2 regions of the Arthrobacter tumbae genome follow, and region 1 is predicted to be linked to the other one. Evidence: predicted binding sites of a transcription regulator. Region 1 holds the regulator's gene; the other holds the start of a gene.
The links. Region 1 encodes LexA, which represses DNA repair genes until DNA is damaged. Its sites were predicted from a motif close to TCGAACANNTGTTCGA; they were not measured.
Positions count from the first base shown of each region.

Region 1 (5,073 bases):
CCCTCTTTGCCCTTGACGGCGACACCGCCGCGCCGCATCCTATGGCAGGGCCGTCCACCCCGCTTGGACGGGAGATCGTGCGGTTGCGGGAGTGGGCGGAAGAAACGGAGACCGGGGATCGGGATGAGCTCCTTCCCGGTGTCAGCGATCGGGCCTGGCGTCAGGTGTCGGTTTCCAGTATGGAGTGTCTCGGTGCGCAAAAGTGTCCCGTCGCTGAGGAATGCTTCAGCGAGCGTGCACGGGAGAGGGCAGGGAAGGCGGACATCGTCATTACCAACCATGCGCTGCTGGCGATCAACGCTTTCGAGGGGCTGGCGGTGCTTCCGGAGCACGATGTAGTGGTCATCGACGAGGCACACGAGCTGCACGACCGCGTGACGTCTGCGGTGTCCGGGCAACTTTCGGGAGCACTGATCGGCGCTGCGGCCTCGGCTGCGAGACGCCATCTCGGATCCAACACCGACACGCTGGCGGCCGCGCAGGACGCCTTTGAAAACGCATTCGACGCCCAGCCCACCGGTCTGATGGCTGGTGGACTCGACGAGCTGCAGGAGCTCGCGCTGGTGCAACTGAGGGAATCGTGCCGCCTGGCTCTGTCTGAATCGAGTTCCGACGGGTCCTCGCAGCCAGCAGACGGCGGGCGGCAGATGGCCCGCTCGCGATTGTTGGTGCTGCTGGAAATGTCCGAACGCATGGTTTCAGCAGGGGGTGCGGGGGAAGTGCTCTGGGCGAGCCGGCCAAGTACCTTCACACCAGGATCCGGGTATTCCGCGGCTGATGACTCCTCGCCTGCCACAATCAGCATTGCGCCGCTGTCGGTGGCTGGGCGCCTGAGGCGCGGGTTGTTCGAGGACCACACGGTTGTGCTGACGTCCGCTACGCTCGCAATCGGCTCGGAGTTCGGGCCGGTTGCCGGCTCCCTCGGTTTGACCGGCGAAGGAGCGCCGTCATGGACGGGCGTCGACGTTGGCAGTCCGTTTGACTATCCCCGCCAGGGTGTCCTGTACGTCGCCAAAAACCTGCCGAAACCAGGCCGCGGAACGTCCGAGGAACAAATGGATGAGTTGGAAGCGCTCATCAAGGCCTCACGCGGAGGAGCGTTGGGGCTGTTCTCCTCGCGGCGTGCGGCGGAGGATACTGCTGACGCACTGCGGGAGCGGGTCGACGTCGAGATTCTCTGCCAGGGCGAGTCCTCCATGTCTGCGCTGGTGAAACAGTTCTCGGAGGAACCGGACACCTGCCTGTTCGGCACGATGTCGCTGTGGCAGGGTGTTGATGTGCCGGGCATCGCCTGCCGGCTGGTCACCATTGACCGCATACCGTTTCCCCGGCCGGACGATCCGCTGATGACCGCGCGAACCCGAGCTGTGGCGAAGGCCGGGGGCAACGGATTCATGAGTGTGTCCGCTACTCACGCTGCCGTCCGTCTTGCGCAGGGAGCGGGCCGCCTCATTCGCGCCCACGATGATAGGGGTATGGTGGCCGTCCTGGACTCCCGGCTGGCAACCGCCGGCTACGGCGGGTTCCTCAGGGCTGCGCTGCCGCCCTTTTGGTCCACAACGGACCGTTCAACGGCGCTCGGAGTCCTCTCCCGGCTTGCGGCGACTCAGCCTGCCTAGCACCACGCCGTAAGCCCGTTCAGAGGGCGCGCATCACAGAGACAACCTTGCCCATGATGGTGGCGTGGTCGCCAAGTATCGGCTCATAATTGGTGTTCTGCGGCAGGAGCCAGGTGTGACCGTCACGCTGGCGGAAGGTCTTCACCGTGGCCTCATCATCCAGGAGTGCTGCCACCACATCGCCGTTCTCGGCGTTGCTCTGCTTACGGACCACTACCCAGTCCCCGTCGCAGATCGCGGCATCAATCATGGAGTCGCCGGAGACGCGCAACATGAAGAGCTCACCGTGTCCGACGAGCTGCCGAGGCAGTGGCATGACGTCCTCAACAACCTGATCCGCCAGGATGGGACCTCCGGCCGCAATGCGTCCGACCAGGGGAACCATTGCCGCGTCGACGGCCGAAGCCCGAGTCGGTTCCTCGTCGGCAGAAGACGGCATCACGCGCGGCGCGTTGTCTCCAAGTGTGAGTGGAAGCAGGATTTCCATGGCCCTGGGACGCTTTGGATCGCGGCGGATGTAACCCATGCGTTCCAGCTGCGAGAGCTGATGAGTAACGCTGGACAGGCTCGCAAGCCCCACGGTGTCACCGATCTCACGCATCGACGGCGGGTAGCCATGTGCTGCCACGCTGCGCTGGATCGTCTCAAGGATCTTTGTCTGCCGCGCTGTCATTCCCTTTGGTATGGCCCTGCCGCGCGGCCGTCCGCGTCCACGCTTCACGTCTGACGAAGGCACCGCTGCCATGTCCTGTGCCGCACTGAGTTCTGCCACGAGATGCATCCCTTCCTCCGGCGGGACCCGGACTGCCGGCTCGCCAACCATTTTTGTCAGTGGTGGGTGATGAGCTGGTTTTCGAAGCGGCCGGACCGTCACCCTTGCCAGCAACGCTAAGGGAGACGGAACGTCTTTTCAAACATTTGTTCGAGCGAGTCTCGACAATATTAGTTTACAGGTGCTAATAATAAAGGCAGAGGAATAGAACACAGCTTCGAAAAAAGCCGTGGGAGATCCAACAACGAGAAAGGTGGACGCCATGTCGACGCTCCATACTGCAGGATCAGCTACCAAACTCCTCCCGGAGGACCGCACAGATTCCACGCGAGGCACGGTATCCCGCATTCACCTCACGCGCCGCGGGTGGGTTGTTCTGTTGGCGTTGCCGCTCGCGGTGCTCGCCGCCGCACTGCTGATCATCGCTTCGTTCTTCACCTCCCAGGCGCAGGCAGCGGAAACCGTAAGTGGCGTCACGGACACCATCCGGGTCAGCGTCACGTCTGGGGAGACGCTCTGGGCTCTCGCCGCGGAGTACGCCCCGGAACGGGACCCGCGTGCCGTTGTTGAGGACATCGTGGAACTGAATGCCCTGGGCTCGTCGACTGTACAGGCCGGGCAGACGCTCCATATTCCTGTGGGCAACCCCTAAGCGCGCTGCGCTCGCGCCGCGCAACGCTTGGCTTGACTGGCTGTAATAGTTCGCCCAGTGCCAGTGGAATTCTTTGTAGGGGATCGGGCGGCGTTAAACTCTGATGGTGACCGATCCGCTGGAACGCCTCGACCGACTGCCGATCCGCGACAATTTGCGCGGTCTCCGACCATACGGTGCGCCTCAGATTGACGTCCCCATTCTGCTGAACGTCAACGAAAACACCCATGGTGTTCCGGAAGACGTCCGCAGCGCAATCGTTGAAGCCGTGCAGGGAGCAGTGGCCGGGCTGAATCGGTATCCGGACCGTGAGTTCACCGTGCTTCGCGAACATCTCGCCACGTATCTGGGACACGGACTCACGGCGGACAACATCTGGGCGGCGAATGGATCAAACGAGGTATTGCAGCACATCCTCCTCGCCTTCGGCGGGCCAGGCCGGACTGCTCTCGGTTTTCCGCCTACCTACTCGATGTATCCGCTGCTCGCAGGGGCCACCGGTACTGAATACCTGACGGGCTCGAGGCAGGGCGACTTCGACCTCGACGCCCGGATCACCGCCGGTGAGGTGGCCGCCACGGGCGCAAACATCGTGTTCCTGTGCAGCCCGAACAACCCGACGGGAACAGCGCTCTCCCTGGAAATCGTCGCCGAAGTCTACGAAGCAGGCGAAGCGGCGCAGGCAATCGTGATCGTGGATGAGGCGTATGGGGAGTTCTCCCACGCGGGTACTCCCAGTGCGCTGGAGCTCCTCCCTGGAAGGGAGCGGCTCATTGTCTCGCGCACTATGAGCAAAGCCTTCGCGCTGGCCGGCGCCCGCATCGGGTACCTCGCCGCAGCGCCGGAAGTCGCCGACGCCCTCCGGCTCGTGCGTCTCCCTTACCATCTGTCGGCAATCACGCAAGCCACGGCCATAGCGGCGCTGACCCACTCAGCGAAGCTGCTCGCCAACGTGGATGAGATCAAGCGGCAGCGAGACCGCATTGTGTCCGGACTGACGGAGATGGGCTGCCCGGTGGCACCTTCGGACTCCAACTTCGTGCTGTTCGGGGGACTCGAGAATCCGCACGCCGTCTGGCAGGGTCTCCTTGATGCCGGCGTGCTCATTCGGGACGTCGGGATACCGGGGCACCTCCGGGTCACCGCCGGTACACAGGACGAGACCACTACCTTCCTCGAAACCCTGGAATCTCTGATCCGGCCACGCGTCTCCTAAACTGGACCGGGATGCACATGCGGGCCCGCCGCCCGTCTCGTTGCCGAAACAACCGTAAGGACCATCCATGACCGCGGAAGCTACCGCCAATCGCGCTGCCCGACGGGAGCGGACCACGAGTGAGTCGTCGGTGTTCGTCGAAGTCGATCTGGACGGCGCCGGCCGCTCAGAGATCAGCACGTCCGTGCCGTTCTACGACCACATGCTGACGGCCCTGGCAAAACACTCGTTGATCGATCTCACCGTCAGAGCCACGGGAGACACCCACATCGATGTCCACCACACGGTGGAGGACGTCGCAATCACCCTCGGCGAGGTACTGCGCGAAGCTCTTGGCGACAAGGCAGGCATCCGCAGGTTCGGTGAGGCGACCGTGCCGCTGGACGAAGCTCTCGCAAACGCCGTCGTGGATATTTCCGGGCGTCCCTATCTGGTCCACTCAGGTGAACCCGCGGGTCAGGAGTACCACCTCATCGGCGGACACTTCACGGGGTCCCTGACGCGCCACGTCTTCGAGGCGATCACCCTGCACGCCCAGATCTGCCTGCACATGACGGTCCTCGGCGGTCGAGACCCGCACCACATCGTCGAGGCCCAGTTCAAGGCTTTCGCCCGCGCCCTGCGCGCCGCAGTGGAGCCGGACCCGCGGGTCACCGGCATCCCGTCCACCAAGGGAGCACTATGAGCGCGCCGAAAGTGACGGTGCTCGATTATGGTTCCGGGAACATCCGTTCGGCGGTCCGGGCGCTGGAACACGTCGGCGCTGTTGTCACATTGAGTTCGGCAGCTGATGATGTCCTCAACGCCGACGGGC
Region 1 covers NZ_JAFBCC010000001.1:3,074,457-3,079,529, forward strand. Annotated here, with positions in the region: gene JOD47_RS14550 (ATP-dependent DNA helicase) at 1-1,619, shown strand, start outside; gene lexA (transcriptional repressor LexA) at 1,639-2,364, opposite strand; gene JOD47_RS14560 (LysM peptidoglycan-binding domain-containing protein) at 2,654-3,043, shown strand; gene JOD47_RS14565 (histidinol-phosphate transaminase) at 3,150-4,259, shown strand; gene hisB (imidazoleglycerol-phosphate dehydratase HisB) at 4,327-4,944, shown strand; gene hisH (imidazole glycerol phosphate synthase subunit HisH) at 4,941-5,073, shown strand, end outside.

Region 2 (5,073 bases), 2.3 Mb from region 1:
CAAGGTCACGAAGCGCCACCATGACGACGACGGCGCGATCCCCTCGCAAGATCGCCCAGTACCGATGCGGTAGCACCCCAGCCCATGCATGCGTCGGTCACGCTTTGGCCGTAGGTAAGCTCACCCCGAGCTGTCACATCGAGCTTCTGCGCACCTTCCATCAGGAAACTTTCCAGCATCACGCCGGCGATCAGATTCGAGTCGGACACTGCGTCCGCGAGTTCCCGCGCGACGTCGGCCTGCCGCCGGTGATCCTTGCCGCTGTTCGCATGGCTCGCGTCGACAATCAGCCGCCCGTTCTGACCTGCCGCAGCAAGCCTGGCAGACGCATTCGCGATGTGGGCAGCGCTGTAATTCGGGCCGTCCGATCCGCCGCGAAGGATCAAATGGGTGTCCGGGTTTCCAGTGGTCGAGACGAGGGCCGCCCGTCCCTCCTCATCGACGCCCAGGAACGCCTGTGGTGCGCCGGCCGCAGCGCAGGCGTCGAGCGCCACACTGATGCCGCCGTCCGTTCCGTTTTTGAAACCCACAGGCATGGAGAGGCCGGAGGACAACTGGCGGTGGATCTGACTCTCAGTGGTGCGGGCGCCGATTGCACCCCAGCTGATCAGGTCCGCAATGTACTGGGGGCTGATCGGCTCAAGGAATTCGGTGCCGAGCGGAAGCCCCAGGGCGGCAACGTCCTGGAGGAACTTACGGGCCGTTCGCAGGCCGGCGGCAATGTCGTGGCTCCCGTCCAGGTGCGGGTCATTAATCAGCCCCTTCCAACCCACCGTGGTGCGGGGTTTTTCGAAGTAGGCGCGCATGACCACCAGCAGGTCCTCGGCGTGCATCTGCGCGGCATCCGCCAGCAGCCGCGCGTACTCGAGGCCGGCGTCGGGATCATGGATCGAGCAGGGACCCACGATCACGAGCAGGCGATCATCCACTCCATCAAGGACTGCCCTGATCTCTTCGCGTGAACGTCGGATCGAATCTGCCACCTCGACGGTTCCCGGAAGTTCCGCGAGCACGGTGGCGGGCGTGGGCAGCGGCTCGATGCTCCGGACATTGAGATTGGACGAGGCTGAAGTGAGGGTTTTCATGGTCCCGGCTTTCGAAGATGGTTCTTCGGCGGGACTGTCCTGCAGAACCCGCCGTGGAAACGACGAAGGGCAGGAAGCGTGTCCTGCCCTGTTGGCTCTGAAGGTGTTGGTCAGCGTGTCAGGCCGCAGGCTCCTCCAGAGCCAACGCAAAATACGCATACCAACGGGTTGTCATGGAAAGAGACTAGACGGCGCGGTCCGAATTGCAAACTTCGAAAATGGTATGTGACACCGGCACGCTGAAAGTTCTCCACAACCCCTTTCTTTCGAATGTGTCTTCTAATAGAATGAGGTATGAGCCTGACAGCCGCACTCGACGCCCTTCCCGGCGGCGGACTGCGCGCTCTCCCATCCTTCGAATTCGATGATCCGGCCGGTTCGTCCACGCCTTCGATCGGGGACCTGTTGCAGATCCTGGCCGCCTACGCCTCGCGTTTCGTGGCCGCGTTTCCGGGAATGGGACAGGAGCAACTCGCCGAGCAGGCAACCGGAATCGAAGACCTCTCCCGGACGGTGGAGTACCTTCAGGTCGTCGCGGCCACCGCAGTGGATCGCAGCAGCGCCGCAGCCGGCGGCACGCCAACCCACACCAACAAAACCACCACCGACGACGCCGGCGGTTCCCCCACCGGCAGTAACGGCGGTTGCGCTCCCGGCGGTGTCGGCTCCGCCAGTTCGGCTACCGACAATGGTGCCGGTTCCGCTGCCGGTGGTGTCGGTTTCGCGTTCGGTCTGTCCGGTCCGGCCGGTGGGCGCTCGGCGTACCGGTGCACCGCCGAATACCTGCGGGACCGGCTGCGCATCAGCCGAGGCGAAGCCAACCGCCGGCTCCGCCTCGGCGCGAAACTGATCCCCTGCATCAGCCTCACCGGAGAACCGTTGCCCGCCACCTGTGAGCAACTCGCAGCCGAAGTCTCGGCCGGGGTAGTGTCCGGCAAAGCCGCCACCATGATCAACAGCGCCCTGGACCGGGCACAGTTCACCACCGACCCGGCCATGCTCGACACGATGGAAGCCCAACTCACCGCCAGCGCCACCCGGTTCGACCCCGACTTCCTCGCCAAACTCATCCACCGCTTCGAAGCCCATCTGGACCCCGACGGGCCCGAACCCACCGACAAGGAACTCACCAATCGCCAAGGCGTGTTCCTCCGCGGCAAAAAACGCGGCCTCCACCTGCTCGACATCGCCGCCACCGACGAACAATACGAATACCTCACAACCATCATGAACACCGCCACCAACCCCCGCACCACCGGCACCGGCGGCGACGGAGGCCAGAGCGGCAGCGAAGGGAGCGACGGCGGAGGGACCGGCGGTGGCGGAGCAGGACCTGATGACGCGCCCGGACTCAACGGCCACGACGCGCCCGTCGAGACCAGGACCCGGGCACAACTGCTCCTGGACGGACTCGTCGGAGCCTGCCAGATAGCCCTGGCCACCGACAAGCTCCCCGCCACCGGCGGACAACGGCCCCAGGTCCTCGTCACAATCGACTACCAGACACTGCTCGGCGACATCGAAACCCGCACCGGCACGTTCTTGCCAGCCCCCGGCACGTCCACCGGCACTTCCAATACCGGCGCCTCCTTCTCACCCGCCGCCGGGGCATCGCTCGCATACACCGGCCCCATCAACGCACGCACAGCCCGTCAAATCGCCTGCGACGCCGACATCATCCCCGTCGTCCTCGGCGGAAACAACGAAATCCTCGACCTCGGGCGAGCACAACGGCTCTTCACAGCGAAACAACGCAAAGCCCTCATAGCCCGAGACAAGGGCTGCGCCTTCCCTGCCTGCACCATGCCGGCACACTGGACCGAAGCCCACCACATCCAACCCTGGTCACACGAAGGCCCCACCAGCACAGACAACGGAGTACTTCTCTGCGCCCATCACCACCATCTGATCCACCAAAACGAATGGACCATCCACACCAGGGACCGGCTCCCCTGGTTCATCCCACCCCCACACATCGACCCCGGCCAGCAACCACGACGAAACCACTACTGGACACTCTGCTGAACAACCCACGAGGCTGAACAATCACGCGCGGCCAAACAACTGCGGACCAGGCTGAATAATCGCAGCCGAACAACTGCGGACCAGGCCGAGGAGGAATGTCCGGTAACGCCGAGCGCGCCGGCGCCTACTCCTTGCGGCGACGCAGTTTCGGAAACTGGGACAGAAGGTCGGCAGCACGTTCAGCAGCTCTGCCGACGGTCCGCCCGAACGGCTGAGCACCATCGATTGGCGCAACGCCCGGTCCAACTGAGACCAGTGCATCGAGTTCGGGTTCGACGACGGCAGGCGCAAGGGACGAGTTGACCTTCTGGGCCGGCAACTGGAACTCCGCTAACCAGGAGGCAACGCCCATCAATGGCTCCGGATCGAGTGAGTAGAAGCGCTTCTGGCCCTGCGCCCGCATGGTGACCAGCCCTGCCTCCCGCAGAACTTTGAGGTGCTTCGAAACCGTGGGTTGGCTTACTTCTAGCTCCAGTACCAACTCGCCTACCGCTTTATCCCCGTCCCGCAGCGAGCCCAGAATCTGGCGGCGGGTGGCTTCGGCGATGACCCCGAACACATCATCCATGACCATCCCATTACCATAACCGTATATGTCGAAAGCGGCATCCCTTTGTTTCCGATAGGGATCGCTCGAAGTAGCCGCAGGCTCAGTCGAACCAGGGGTCCAGTCCGTGAAGCGGAAAAATGGCTTTGCGGGTTGCCATGATCGACCGGTCCAGGTTCTCGTTGGGGTCGAACCCGGCCTCCCACGACTGCCACCAGGTATCAGAGCCGTCGCCCATCACGGAAGGCGCTTCGCGACCGAAGCGCTCGGCGACATACGCGCGCCACGGGGCGGGCACCGGCGTCGTCAGTGTGATGTCGGCACCGGCAGCCACCGCTGTGAGGAGCGTCCACGAACGTGGCACCACCGAGGTGATGTTGTACCCGCCGCCACCGGTCGCGATCCAGCGGCCGCCGCAGTGCTGTGAGGCGAGATCGCGAACCGCAACTGCTGCAGCATGCTGGGCATCGACGGTGATGCGCAGGTTGGTAAGGGGATCGTCCACATGACCGTCGCAACCGTGCTGGCTGACGATCACCTCAGGCCCGAACGCAGCGGTCAACTGCGGCACAACGGCATGGAACGCCCGTAGGAAACCGGAGTCACCGGTGGTGGTCGGCAACGCGACGTTGACCGCGTAGCCGGAAGCCGACGCACCACCGATCTCGTTCGGGAACCCAGTTCCCGGAAAGAGGCTCATCCCGGTCTCGTGCAGGGAGATGGTCATGACACGCTTGTCATCCCAGAAGATTTCCTGAGTACCGTCTCCGTGGTGGGCGTCGACGTCGATATACAGCACGCGCTTCACACCGGCATCGAGCAGCCTTTGGACCGCTGCAGCTGCATCGTTATAGATGCAGAACCCGCTAGCCCGGGCTCGGCCGGCATGGTGCATCCCCCCGCCGAAGTTCACCGCATGCTGAACCGTACCGGACAGGACCGCATCGGCTGCGGCAAGGGAACCACCAACCAACCGGGCACTGGCCGAATGCATTCCGGTGAAGGCCGGCGTGTCCTCAGTTCCAAACCCCGATGCGACGTCGGCGGCCGCCGGGTCAGCATCGGCCGCTTTGACGGCCCGAACGTAGGAGGCATCATGCACCGTCCGTAGACTGGCGTCATCGGCCACGTCCGGAGCCTCAACGGATACCTGCGGAAGGTCCAACAAACCCAGTTCGCTGATCAACCGTGCTGTCAGCTCGAGCCGCTGCGGATTCATCGGGTGATGGGCACCGAAGTTGTACGCGAGCATGGATTTGTCCCACATCACCCTCGTTGCAAAGGCGGGAACGGAGGTACTGGCCACTCAAGCAGGCTACGCGATCGCAGCCCGTCCTGCCCACGGCACAGCAGCGGAAGTGGTTTACTACTCGAAGGACGCAGCAGGAGAAACGGAGCGGATCAGCAAGCATGGCA
Region 2 covers NZ_JAFBCC010000001.1:819,974-825,046, forward strand. Annotated here, with positions in the region: gene JOD47_RS03950 (3-deoxy-7-phosphoheptulonate synthase) at 6-1,085, opposite strand; gene JOD47_RS03955 (HNH endonuclease signature motif containing protein) at 1,380-3,110, shown strand; gene JOD47_RS03960 (ArsR/SmtB family transcription factor) at 3,235-3,684, opposite strand; gene JOD47_RS03965 (acetoin utilization protein AcuC) at 3,761-4,909, opposite strand; gene JOD47_RS03970 (TrkH family potassium uptake protein) at 5,068-5,073, shown strand, end outside.
Region 2: the regulator LexA is predicted to act here: its motif matches at 1,352-1,367, upstream of JOD47_RS03955 (HNH endonuclease signature motif containing protein).